DNA from 2 places in the Rhodospirillum sp. A1_3_36 genome. Region 2 is predicted to be linked to the other one. Evidence: predicted binding sites of a transcription regulator. Region 2 holds the regulator's gene; the other holds the start of a gene.
The links. Region 2 encodes PhoB, which activates phosphate uptake and scavenging genes when phosphate is short. Its sites were predicted from a motif close to TNTCATAAAACTGTCA; they were not measured.
Positions count from the first base shown of each region.

Region 1 (5,651 bases), on a different contig from region 2:
GGTCTGGCGGTTGGCCCCTTGCTTCTGGGCTGCGCCAAGCCGGTGCATATCCTGTCGCCGTCCGCTTCGGCGAGGGGGATTTTCAACATGTGTGCCATCGCAGCGGTGCAGGCGGGCGATTAGAGTGATCTTAGTGAAATGGGATCAGCTTGGAACAAGCAGGCCCATTTCACTCTCATTGTATAGATTTTAGAGTGTCTTCGAGGCCAAGTTGGGCCAAGAAGTGGCCAAACTTGATCTCGGAGCACTCTAACTAGGGTGTGGAAAAACTCATTTGTCGACATTTCCGCGTGCGGGGGAATGTCGAGTATTCTTTAACTTTGGAGCGGCATAGACACAGTGCACGACAGTGACTCGTCTTTTTTGGGCGATTGCCCAAGCCCATTTGGGGGCTAATGCCCCCAAATCCCCATTTTTCTTTTACAAATATGCCCCCGAGGGCTGGGGCCTTTCGGCCAATAATCCCTGGGGTCTGGGGCCTTTCGGCCCCAGTCTCGCCAAAGAGGGGGAGGACGGGGCAAAGCCCCGTGAGATGTTTACCAATCCGCCGGAATAAGCCCCAGGAAGGTCAGGTAACCCTCTGGTCCAATGGCTTCTTTGCTGGTGAATTGTTTGACGAATTGCGCCATGCCGGGCACCAGGGGCAGGTGGGCTTTCTTGATGTACAGGTACAGGGAGCGGGTCAAGGGGTAGGTTCCCGTCGCGATGGTTTCCGGCGTCGGAAGGACGCCCTCCAGGGAGACGGCAGAGAGCAGATGTTCGTTCCGCGCCAGGGTGGAGTATCCGATGAAGCCCAAGGCCTTGGGGTCGTTGACGAGCCGTCGGACCAGCATTTCATCATCCTCGCCCGCTTCCACATAAGCGGAGTCTTCACGGAAATGACGGCAGAGGGCGGTTTGCTTGTCCGAGGGGAGGTCCCGGGCCATGGGGAAGGATCGGCAACCCGGCTCCATCACAATATCAGCCAGGACGTCCCGGGTGCCGGAGGTCGGCGGGGGACCATAGACTTTGATGGGCAAGGCGGGCAAGTGAGGGGATACATCCGACCACAGGGCATTGGGGTTGGCCACGGCCTTCCAGTCCTGGGGAATATGGTCGGCCAGGGCCAGCCACAGCTCCCGCCGGGTCAGGTTGCCGAAATTGGTGTTCCAAGAGCGGGCTAGAACGATGGCTCCCCGGCCCAGAAAGACCTCCTGGATGTCGGTGACCTCGTTATTGGTGCAGAGGGTACGCTCTTCCTCGGTGATGGGGCGGGACGCGGTGACCACGTCCGGTGTCTCCAACCCAATCCCTGCGCAGAACTGGGCAAAGCCACCGCCCGTTCCCGTGGCTTCCACCAGGGGAGCCTTGAAGTCGGACATGCGCGAAACCCGCTCGGCCACGGCAGTGGCGAGGGGGAAGACGGAGGAGGAGCCGACGATCAAGGCCTGATCCCGTACCGACGCCTCCGCCCGGAGGGGGCTCTCCGCCACCAGAGCCACCAAGAAAAGGGCAAGGGCGGTGGTGGTGGCGGTTCTGATCGTGCTGCGTGGGATCATGGGCAGGGGCTCACTCTGGAAACTGGGACAGCAGAAGATATAACCCAGCCGATAGCAGGGCCGCCATCGGAACCGTGACGATCCAGGCCGCAGCGATGGTCGACATATGCTGTCGCCGCACCAAGCGCCGCTTTTCCAGTTTGCGGGCAAGGGCCGGATGGGTATCCGGGCGGACTTTGCCTGCCGCCCGGGCCAGGGCAAGAACCGGTGTGCGGTTGACAAGATATTCCCGCAAGAAGCCAACGCCGAAGATTGCCCCCACGGCAATATGGGTGGAACTGACCGGCAGGCCCAGCCAGGAGGCAGCCAAAACGGTGATGGCCGCAGAGAGGGCGACGCAGAACGCCCTGGCTTGGTCCAGCTTGGTGATCTTCTCGCCCACGGTTCGGATCAGCTTGGGGCCGAAAAGGAACAGGCCTGCGGAAATACCCGCAGCGCCCACCACCAGGATCCAGGGCGGCAAGACGACCGCAGAGGACACGCCACCCCCGTTCAGGGCATTGACGATGGCGGCCAGGGGGCCGACGGCGTTGGCGACGTCATTGGCCCCATGGGCGAAGGACAACAGGGCAGAGGAAAAGATCAAGGCATGGGTGAACAATCCACTCACGGCCTTGCGCCGGTTTTCCAGACCGATGGTCTTGCGTCGGATGACGGGCCGCATCAAGGCCCAGGTGCCGAAGAAAAGAGCCAAACCGATAAAGGGAGGCACCCAAGGGGCGGGCTTGAAGATATGCTTCAGTCCCTTGGTGACCAGGTACATGCCAAAGGCGCCAGCCATGACGCCCATCAACAGGGGAATCCATTTGCGGGCCGCCGTGACGCGGTCCTCCTGGAACAGAATGGCCCGCTTTACGAAGTACAGAATCATCGCAGCGACGATGCCGCCCAGGATCGGAGAAATCACCCAGCTTGCGGCGATGGCACCCATGGTCGGCCAGCTGACCACGCCGAAACCCGCTGCGGCTATTCCTCCGCCCATGACCCCGCCGACAATGGCATGGGTGGTGGATACCGGGGCGTTCAAGATAGTGGCGAGGTTGATCCAAAGGGCTGCGGCCAACAGAGCGGAAATCATAATCCGGGTGAATGTGGTCGGGTCGGCAACCATGGCCGGATCAATGATCCCCTTGGAGATGGTCGAGACCACGTCGCCCCCGGCCAGGATCGCACCCGCCGCCTCGCAGGTGGCGGCGATCAACAGAGCCCCCGCCATGGTCAGGGCGCGGGATCCGACTGCGGGCCCCATGTTGTTGGCGACGTCATTGGCGCCGATGTTCAGGGCCATATAGCTGCCGACCACAGCCGAAAGGATCAGGTAGCTGCGCCCGGGACTTTCCCCGAATGTGGTCGCGGTAAAGACCCAGACCAATCCCAGGAACAGGACGCCCAGACCCAGGCCGATGGCCGGACGTCCCGTGACGGTGAGGGCAGATTCAATGGCGGAGAACCGTTTGAGATCCTTATGGAGCTTCTTCAGGTTCGGGGGGGTGGGATCGGCGGACATGGACTCCTCAACGTGGCTCGCGGTTCGGATGGCGGTGCGCCGCGCGGGCAGTCTTGGGAGACTCTGTCATAAAAGTGAAGCAAAAATGCAAACAAGATGTAATATTTTGGGTGGCCTGGAACGGGATCAGGGAGAGTCAGATACTTCTTTTTGACTTCTATTGGTATGTTTCGCCAAGGCTTCGGTCAATCTGGCTCGGGTCACGGGTTTGGACAGATAGCCATCCATGCCGCTGAGCATGGCAGCCTCCACATCGCTTTTGGTGGCATTTGCCGTCATGGCCACGATGGGCAGGCGTGCCGCAGGGCCGGATTTCAGCCGAATCTGGCGGGTGGCCTCGTACCCGTCCATTTCCGGCATTTGTACATCCATGAAAACGATATCGAAGATTTTTTGGTCAAGGATAGTGACGGCTTCCTGTCCATTGAATACGCAAGTGACCCGGTGGCCAAGCTTTCCAAGCAATCCTTCGGCGACTTGCCGGTTGATCTCGTTGTCTTCGACGACCAGGACATCCAGGGTGGTTGGTTGATCGACCAGGTTTTCAGCGATCTCCTTCCGCGATTCACTGCGCGCCTCCTCCAGTTGTAATTCGAACCAAAAGAGGCTTCCTGCCCCGGGCCAGCTGTCAAAGCCCATCTCCCCGCCCATGAGGGTGACAAGGCGCTTGCAGATGGCCAAACCGAGGCCGCTGCCGCCATATCGGCGGGCGGTGGAGGGGGAGGCTTGGGAAAAATTTTGGAACAACCGGTCGTGGTCGGTTTGGGCAATGCCGATTCCCGTGTCTTGAACCTCGAATCGGTACCGATCGGCGTCCTGTCGGATCAGCCGCAAGGTCACTGACCCCGTATTGGTAAATTTTACCCCATTGCTGGCCAGGTTCAACAGGACTTGGCGCAAACGCCCTTCGTCGCCCATAACCTGGGGCAGGGGGGCAGCGGGCAAGACCTGCAAGACGTTGACACCTTTTTCCCTCGCTTTTCCGTCCAATAGGCTGCGGACGCTGTCCACGAGGGTGGCGGGGTTGAAGGCCAATCGCTCCAGCTCCAGGCGCCCGGCCTCTATCTTGGAAAGGTCCAGGATATCATTGATGATTGCCAAAAGGGCCAGGGCAGACTCCGTAATGGTCTTGGCATATTTTGTCTGAGCTCGGTCCAGGGGGGTATCCAGGAGCAATTCGGCCATGCCGATGACCCCGTTCAGGGGGGTGCGCAATTCATGGCTCATGGTCGCCAGGAAGTCGGTCTTCGCCTGATTGGCCGTTTCCGCCAATTCTATGGCTCCGCGCAGCTCTTGCTCCCGCTTGATCTGGTCGGAAATGTCCCGCATGACTGCCGTGAAAAGCCGTTGACCCCGCTCATCCGTCCCGCCAACTTCGCTGATGGCCAGGGACATGGGGAAGCGGGACCCGTCCTTTCGACGCGCGTCCACTTGGCGGCTCCTATTCATGATCTCCGATGTTCCAAGTGACAGATATCGGGTGAGATGTTTTGGATGGTTGGCCACGTCCTCTCCGGTCATGAGAATGGTGACGGGCTGGCCTATAATTTCTGCTTCCGTGTATCCAAAGATCTCCTGGGCTGCGAGGTTGAAGGTCTCGATTCGGCCCGTTTGGTCGATGACGATCAAACCGTCCACCATGGTGTCGATGATGCTGCTCAGGCGGGCTTCTTTGGAGGTTAAATCCTTGGTGCGGCTGCGGATCACGTCCTCAAGGGATTCATTGAGGGAGCGCAGCTCCCGTTCCGCCCGGACCTGGGCCGTGACGTCAGAGGCATAGATGTTGACGTAGCCCCCAAGCGGGACGGGAACTGCTTGAATGGTGTGGATCCTCTGTCCAAAGGCGGCTTCCGAGCTCCGGATTGTGCCTCCCGCAGCGGTGGAGCCCACCAAGTCAGTGATAATCCGGTTGGGCAGCCCGGCTTCGTCCAGGAAGCCCTTCTGCTCGCGGGCCGCGTCGTTGGCATAGAGGAGTGTGCCGTCGAAACGGCATCGCATCACGGGGTTCGGGTTTTCTCCGGGAAAACGGGCCAGCGCTTCGACTTCCGCCATGCTGGCCGTGACCCGGTCACGGGTGTCTTCCACGGCCCGGAAAACGTCGCCTAACTCGTCATTCCGGAGGAGGTGTCGCGGCGGGACGTTCACTCTCTTCCCTGGGCCGTCACCCCCAGTCTCCCCCGCAGTCCCCCCCGCAGTCCCCCCCCCAGTCCCATTGGGGCGCAAATCGCCCAGCACTTGGCGCAGGTCCATCAAGGGCAAGAGGACCAGGCGACCGATCACGGTCATGGTCACCAAGGTAACGAAGGCGGCGATGAGGACAATCATCCCAACCATGCGCCCCACATAGGCCTGCATGGCCGCCGGGATCTCCCCTGCGTCCAGGCGCAGGATAAGGAGACGGGGTGGATCCGGGGTTTCGCGTAAGGCTATGGCCAGATCGATGCGACCCAACGTCCCCAATCCAATCCGTCTGATCCCCGGCTTGGTCATGATTGAGGGTGGGTCACCCGCGATAGCCAGGGGCTTGCCGTTCAGGGCCAGTGCGGCGCCAAGAATGTGATTGCTTTCCACAAGCGCGGCGAGGCGGGGGTGCCAGTCGATGATGT
Region 1 is NZ_JBLAVB010000004.1:131,830-137,480, reverse strand. It holds gene ACLIRY_RS11085 (NADP-dependent malic enzyme) at 1-123, shown strand, start outside; gene ACLIRY_RS11080 (substrate-binding domain-containing protein) at 537-1,538, opposite strand; gene ACLIRY_RS11075 (inorganic phosphate transporter) at 1,549-3,045, opposite strand; gene ACLIRY_RS11070 (ATP-binding protein) at 3,172-5,651, opposite strand, start outside.
Region 1: the regulator PhoB is predicted to act here: its motif matches at 3,110-3,125, upstream of ACLIRY_RS11075 (inorganic phosphate transporter).

Region 2 (5,651 bases):
AAATAACCTTGGAAGTGACGCTCTATCCCCAGGACCTGGACCCAAAGGGCAATCGGGATCCGGCGGTTTTGGCATCAGCCAACTATCGGAAACTGATCAGTCAGGCGATGAAGGAACTGTTCCCGGATGTGACTTCCCGCCAGGACAAACGGGCGTTGTTGGGGATCGTTTCCGATGGCGCCACCTACGAAGCGCGCCGCCTTGTCCTGGAGAATCCCTCCCTGATCGGGCAGCGGATTAAGTTGACCGTGCCTGTCTCCTCGGACTACGACATGCTCAACAAGGGAAAGATCGACAAAAGCTCTGCCGAGCACGAGCGTCGCCTCAACGACAAGCAGATCGCCTGGTTTGAACGGCTGAAGGATCGGGGGATGATTTCCACAACCTTCAATACACGTCTGTTCACCAATGCGGACAGCCGCCAGCCGGAACTGGCTGGTATCTTGGGTGCGGTCGTCGGGTCTTTCTATACCCTGTTGATTACGCTTGCGCTTTCCTTCCCCATCGGTGTTGCTGCGGCGGTCTACCTGGAAGAATACGCCCCCCAGAATTGGTTCACGGACTTGATCGAAGTGAACATCAATAACCTGGCGGCGGTTCCGTCCATCGTTTTCGGCCTGTTGGGTCTGGCTGTCTTCTTGAACATCTTCGGCATGCCGCGCTCTGCGCCTGTGGTGGGAGGTCTGGTGCTGACTCTGATGACCTTACCGACGATCATCATTGCCAGCCGCGCAGCCCTGAAGTCCGTTCCTCCGTCCATCCGGGAAGCGGCCTTGGGGGTTGGGGCCTCGAAGATGCAGATGATCGTGCACCATGTCCTTCCTCTGGCCATGCCGGGGATGCTGACGGGCACCATCATTGGCATGGCCCAGGCCCTCGGCGAAACGGCGCCCCTGTTGATGATCGGTATGGTGGCCTTCATCGCCGACGTTCCTGCCGGTCCCATGTCGCCCGCGACGGTGATGCCGGTGCAGATTTACCTTTGGGCCGATAGTGCGGAACGGGCCTTCGTGGAACGGACCTCTGCGGCCATCATGATCCTCCTGGCGTTCTTGGTGTTCATGAACGCCGCCGCCGTCGTCCTGCGCAAGAAATTCGAACGGAAGTGGTAAAGACCCATGACTGACCAAAATCAGCCCTTTGAGGGAACAGCGGGACATCCGCGCATCAGCGACCGTCCGGTCAAGGTGTCCGCCACCAATGCCAACGTCCATTATGGCGAAAAGCATGCCATCAAAGATGTGGGACTGGACATCGTCGCCCAGGAAGTCACGGCCTTTATTGGTCCGTCGGGCTGCGGTAAATCGACCTTCTTGCGCTGCCTGAACCGGATGAACGACACCATCGACATTTGTCGGGTGAGCGGTGATATCCGTCTGGACGAGGAAGATATCTACGATCGCAAGATCGATGTGGTGGAACTGCGGGCCCGGGTTGGCATGGTTTTCCAGAAGCCCAATCCCTTCCCAAAGTCGATTTATGAGAACATCGCCTATGGTCCACGCATCCACGGCACGGCCACGGGCAAGGCGGAGCTGGACGATATCGTTCAGTCCTCTCTGGTGCGGGCTGGTCTGTGGGAAGAGGTCAAAGACCGCCTGGACGCGCCGGGCACGGGCTTGTCCGGTGGGCAACAGCAGCGCCTGTGCATCGCCCGGGCCATTGCCGTCTCGCCGGAAGTCATTCTGATGGACGAACCTTGTTCGGCCCTTGATCCCATCGCCACGGCGAAGATCGAGGAGTTGATCGATGAACTGCGGACGAACTTCACCATTGTGATCGTCACCCATTCCATGCAGCAGGCCGCGCGCGTGTCCCAGCGGACGGCGTTCTTTCACTTGGGGCGCCTGATCGAATGCGGGGATACGGAAACGATCTTCACCAATCCCCAGCATAATCTGACCCAGGGGTATATCACGGGCCGCTTCGGTTAAGACCGGAACGGGCGCACTATTATTGACGGCGGGTGGTGACGGACACCACGCGCCGTCATTCTGTCCAACCAACGGTTGGGAGGACGAGGAGAAACCCCATGCCTACGGAACATACGGTGCGGTCCTATGACGAGGAGCTGAAGATGCTCGTCAAGACCGTGTTGCGCATGGGAGGATTGGCGGAAGCCCAAATGGTCAACGCCATCCAGGCGTTGATCCGCCGGGACAACGATCTGGCCTCCCGCGTGGTCAGTTCCGATGCGCGTATTGATGCCATGGAGCAGGAAATCAACGATCGGGCGGTGCGTCTGCTTGCCCTGCGCCAGCCGATGGCCGACGATCTGCGCAACATTGTCGGCGCCTTCAAGATCGCCTCGGACCTGGAGCGGATCGGAGACTACGCCTCGAATGTGGGCAAGCGCGCCTTGGTGCTGAACCAACTTCCCGTGGTCAAGCCGGTGGCGACTGTTCCGCGGATGGCGCGATTGGTGCAAGATATCGTCAATGATACCCTTGATGCCTATGTGGAACGCGATTTGGACAAGGCCGTCGATGCCTGGTCCCGCGACGAGGAGGTGGACGAACTGTACACCTCGCTCTTCCGCGAGCTTCTGACCTACATGATGGAGGATCCGCGCAATATCACCGCCTGTACCCATCTGATGTTCATTGCCAAGAATATCGAGCGGATCGGGGACCACGCGACGAATATTTGCGAGAATATCCATTATCTTGTTTCCGGTAAGCCCCTGCGGGCCACTCGGCCTAAGGGACGGGAAGCCGGAAATTTTGCCTCCACCCCCCCGGACCCGACGTCTGGGATATCGTGAGCTGAGCCAATGAAACCACAAGTGATGATCGTCGAGGACGAGGCCTCCCTGGTCACCCTGCTGCGGTATAATCTGGAGAAGGAGGGGTATCGCGTGGTGGAAGCCATGGATGGCGAAGAAGCCATGACCCTGGTGGCCGAGGCCCAGCCAGATGTGATGATCCTGGATTGGATGCTGCCGGTCATGTCTGGGATTGAGGTCTGTCGACAGTTGCGGCGCAAGCCCCGCACCCGGGACCTGCCGATCCTGATGCTGACCGCACGGGGCGAGGAAAGTGACCGGATCCGTGGTCTGAACACCGGGGCGGACGACTATATGTCCAAGCCTTTCTCCATGCCCGAATTGCTCGCTCGGGTAAAGGCGCTGCTGCGTCGGTCGCAGCCGAGCAACACCAAGGGCAGCTTGAACTACGCAGATGTGGTCATGGACCTGGGGGCCCATCGGGTGACCCGGGGAGGCCGCTATATCCACCTGGGGCCCACCGAGTTCCGCCTGCTGCAATTCCTGATGCAGAACCCTGGCGCGGTCTTCTCCCGCGAAGAGCTTCTGAACGCGGTTTGGGGGCCGGACATCTATGTGGAGCCGCGGACCGTGGATGTCCACATCCGGCGTTTGCGTAAGGCGCTGAACAGCGATGAAGACATGGATCTGATCCGCACCGTCCGCGCTGCGGGTTATGCCTTGGATCAAAATGCCATTGTAGCATGAGGCTGGGGCCAGCCTCACGCTACACGACAGGGGGCGTTTTCCCGTTACGGGGCTTTGCCCCGTCCCCCACTGGGGCCGAAAGGCCCCAGACCCCAGGCCAAAAAAAAGGGGGGTTTGGGGGCATTTGCCCCCAAATGGGTTTGGGCAATCGCCCAAAATAGACGAGACACTGGCGTATACCGTGGGCCAGCTTGTTTCAAGCTGATCTAGAGCGCCTGTGTTGCGGACAGTTGGTCCATGCAGGTCTCAAGGGGAGACTGGAACGACGATGCGGCCCCGCACGGCGCCATCGAGGAATTTCGGCGCGGTGGCGATGACCTCGTCGAAGGGCAGTTCGGTGATCATCTCCTCAAGCTTGTCGAGGTCGAGATCGCCAGCCAGCCGCGACCAAGCCTCAAGCCGGTCCGGCTTGGGGCACATGACACTGTCGACTCCGGAAAGCGTCACGCCGCGCAGGATAAAAGGCGCGACAGAAGCGGGCAGATCCATGCCGGCCGCCAGACCGCAGGTCGCGACGACACCGCGATATTTGATCATCGAAAGCATGTTCGCCAGCACAGTGCTGCCAGCGACATCGATCCCCCCAGCCCAGCGCTCCTTGGCCAGAGCGCGGGGTTTTCCGGTTAGCTCCGCGCGGTCGATGACTGACGTCGCCCCGAGCCCGTGCAGGTAATCCGTCTCGGAGGCGCGGCCGGTTACGGCCACAACGTGATACCCTTTTGCCGCCAGAAGCGCCGTTGCGACGCTGCCGACGCCGCCCGCTGCGCCGCTGACCACGATCTCACCCTTGTCCGGCGTTACCCCTTGCCGTTCCAGCGCCAGCACGCAGAGCATCGCCGTGTAACCCGCCGTGCCAATCGCTGCCGCCTGCCGCAGATCGATCGCCTCGGGCAGCGGCACCAGCCAATCGCCCTTGACCCTTGCGCGTTCAGCTAGCCCGCCCCAATGGGTTTCGCCCACGCCCCAGCCGTTGAGCACGACCCGGTCGCCGGGCTTGAAAGCCGGGTTGTGGCTTTCAATGACGGTGCCGGAGAAGTCGATGCCGGGCACCATTGGAAATCGGCGAACGACAGGGGAGGCACCGGTGATGGCCAGCGCGTCTTTGTAATTCATCGTCGAGTAAGCGACTTCAACCAGAACGTCCCCCTCGGGCAGCTGCTCGTCGGAAATGTCTTTCACCGAAACGTTCTGCGTCTCATCGGGCTTTTCAATCAGGATCGCCTTCATCTTCGTGTCCTTTCAGATTTGTGCTGTGTCATTTTCAATCAGACGGAGGAAGGTGCTCGTAAAGCGGCGCAGGGCATTGGGGCGCAGCTCCAGTTTGGCGCGCAGAACAGCCCCTTCCCAACCGATCCAGAAGGTCTCGGCCAGGGCCTCAGGGTCGTGATGTGGTGCGATCTCGCCCTGCGCCTGCGCCAAGCTCAGCAGGTGTGCCGTTCGGGCCTGCCAGTCATCCAGCACGGTGGTGAGCGCAGTGCGGAACGCGTCAGGAAGTGCGCCCATTTCCTGCCCAAGGTTGCCGACGAGGCATCCCCGCCTGAAACCATGCCGCGCCATCCCCTCTTCGGCCCTTTCGGTAAAGATGCGGAGACGGTCGAGTGGCGCACGCTCTTCGTCCAGATAGGCCCGTTCAAGCTGCGATATGAAATAGGCGTTGTAGGCTGCGACGAGCGCCAGGCCGAAGTCGGCCTTGCCACGGAAGTGGTGATAGAAGCTGCCCTTGGGAACCCCTGCCGCCGTGAGGATCTCGTCGACCCCGACTGAGGAATATCCCCTTTCGGTCAGGTGCTCAAGCCCGGCGCGGATCAGTTTCTGGCGTGCCTCGGAAGCATCCGGTGCACCGCGTGGGCGGCCGCGGCGGGGCTTTTCGTTGGGGGGTGGGGGGGCATCGATTTGGGTCATGCATATTTAATAGACGAATTGGTCTAGAAAATCAATGCCAGCATGAACGGGTCGCCATAACCAACCCCTGAGGGTTGATACCAACGCATGCACGCGTCGCAAACTTGCGCCCCCATATGGACGATTGCCCAAGCCTATTTGGGGAAAATGCCCCCAAACCTCCCTTTTTTGGGCCCGGGGTCTGGGGCCTTTCGGCCCCAGTGGGGGACGGGGCAAAGCCCCGTGAGGGGAAAACATCCCCCTGTCATGTACAGTGGTGATTGAGACACCTCGTAAG
Region 2 is NZ_JBLAVB010000003.1:157,664-163,314, forward strand. It holds gene pstA (phosphate ABC transporter permease PstA) at 1-1,112, shown strand, start outside; gene pstB (phosphate ABC transporter ATP-binding protein PstB) at 1,119-1,934, shown strand; gene phoU (phosphate signaling complex protein PhoU) at 2,033-2,764, shown strand; gene phoB (phosphate regulon transcriptional regulator PhoB) at 2,774-3,472, shown strand; gene ACLIRY_RS08340 (MDR family oxidoreductase) at 3,719-4,699, opposite strand; gene ACLIRY_RS08345 (TetR/AcrR family transcriptional regulator) at 4,712-5,374, opposite strand.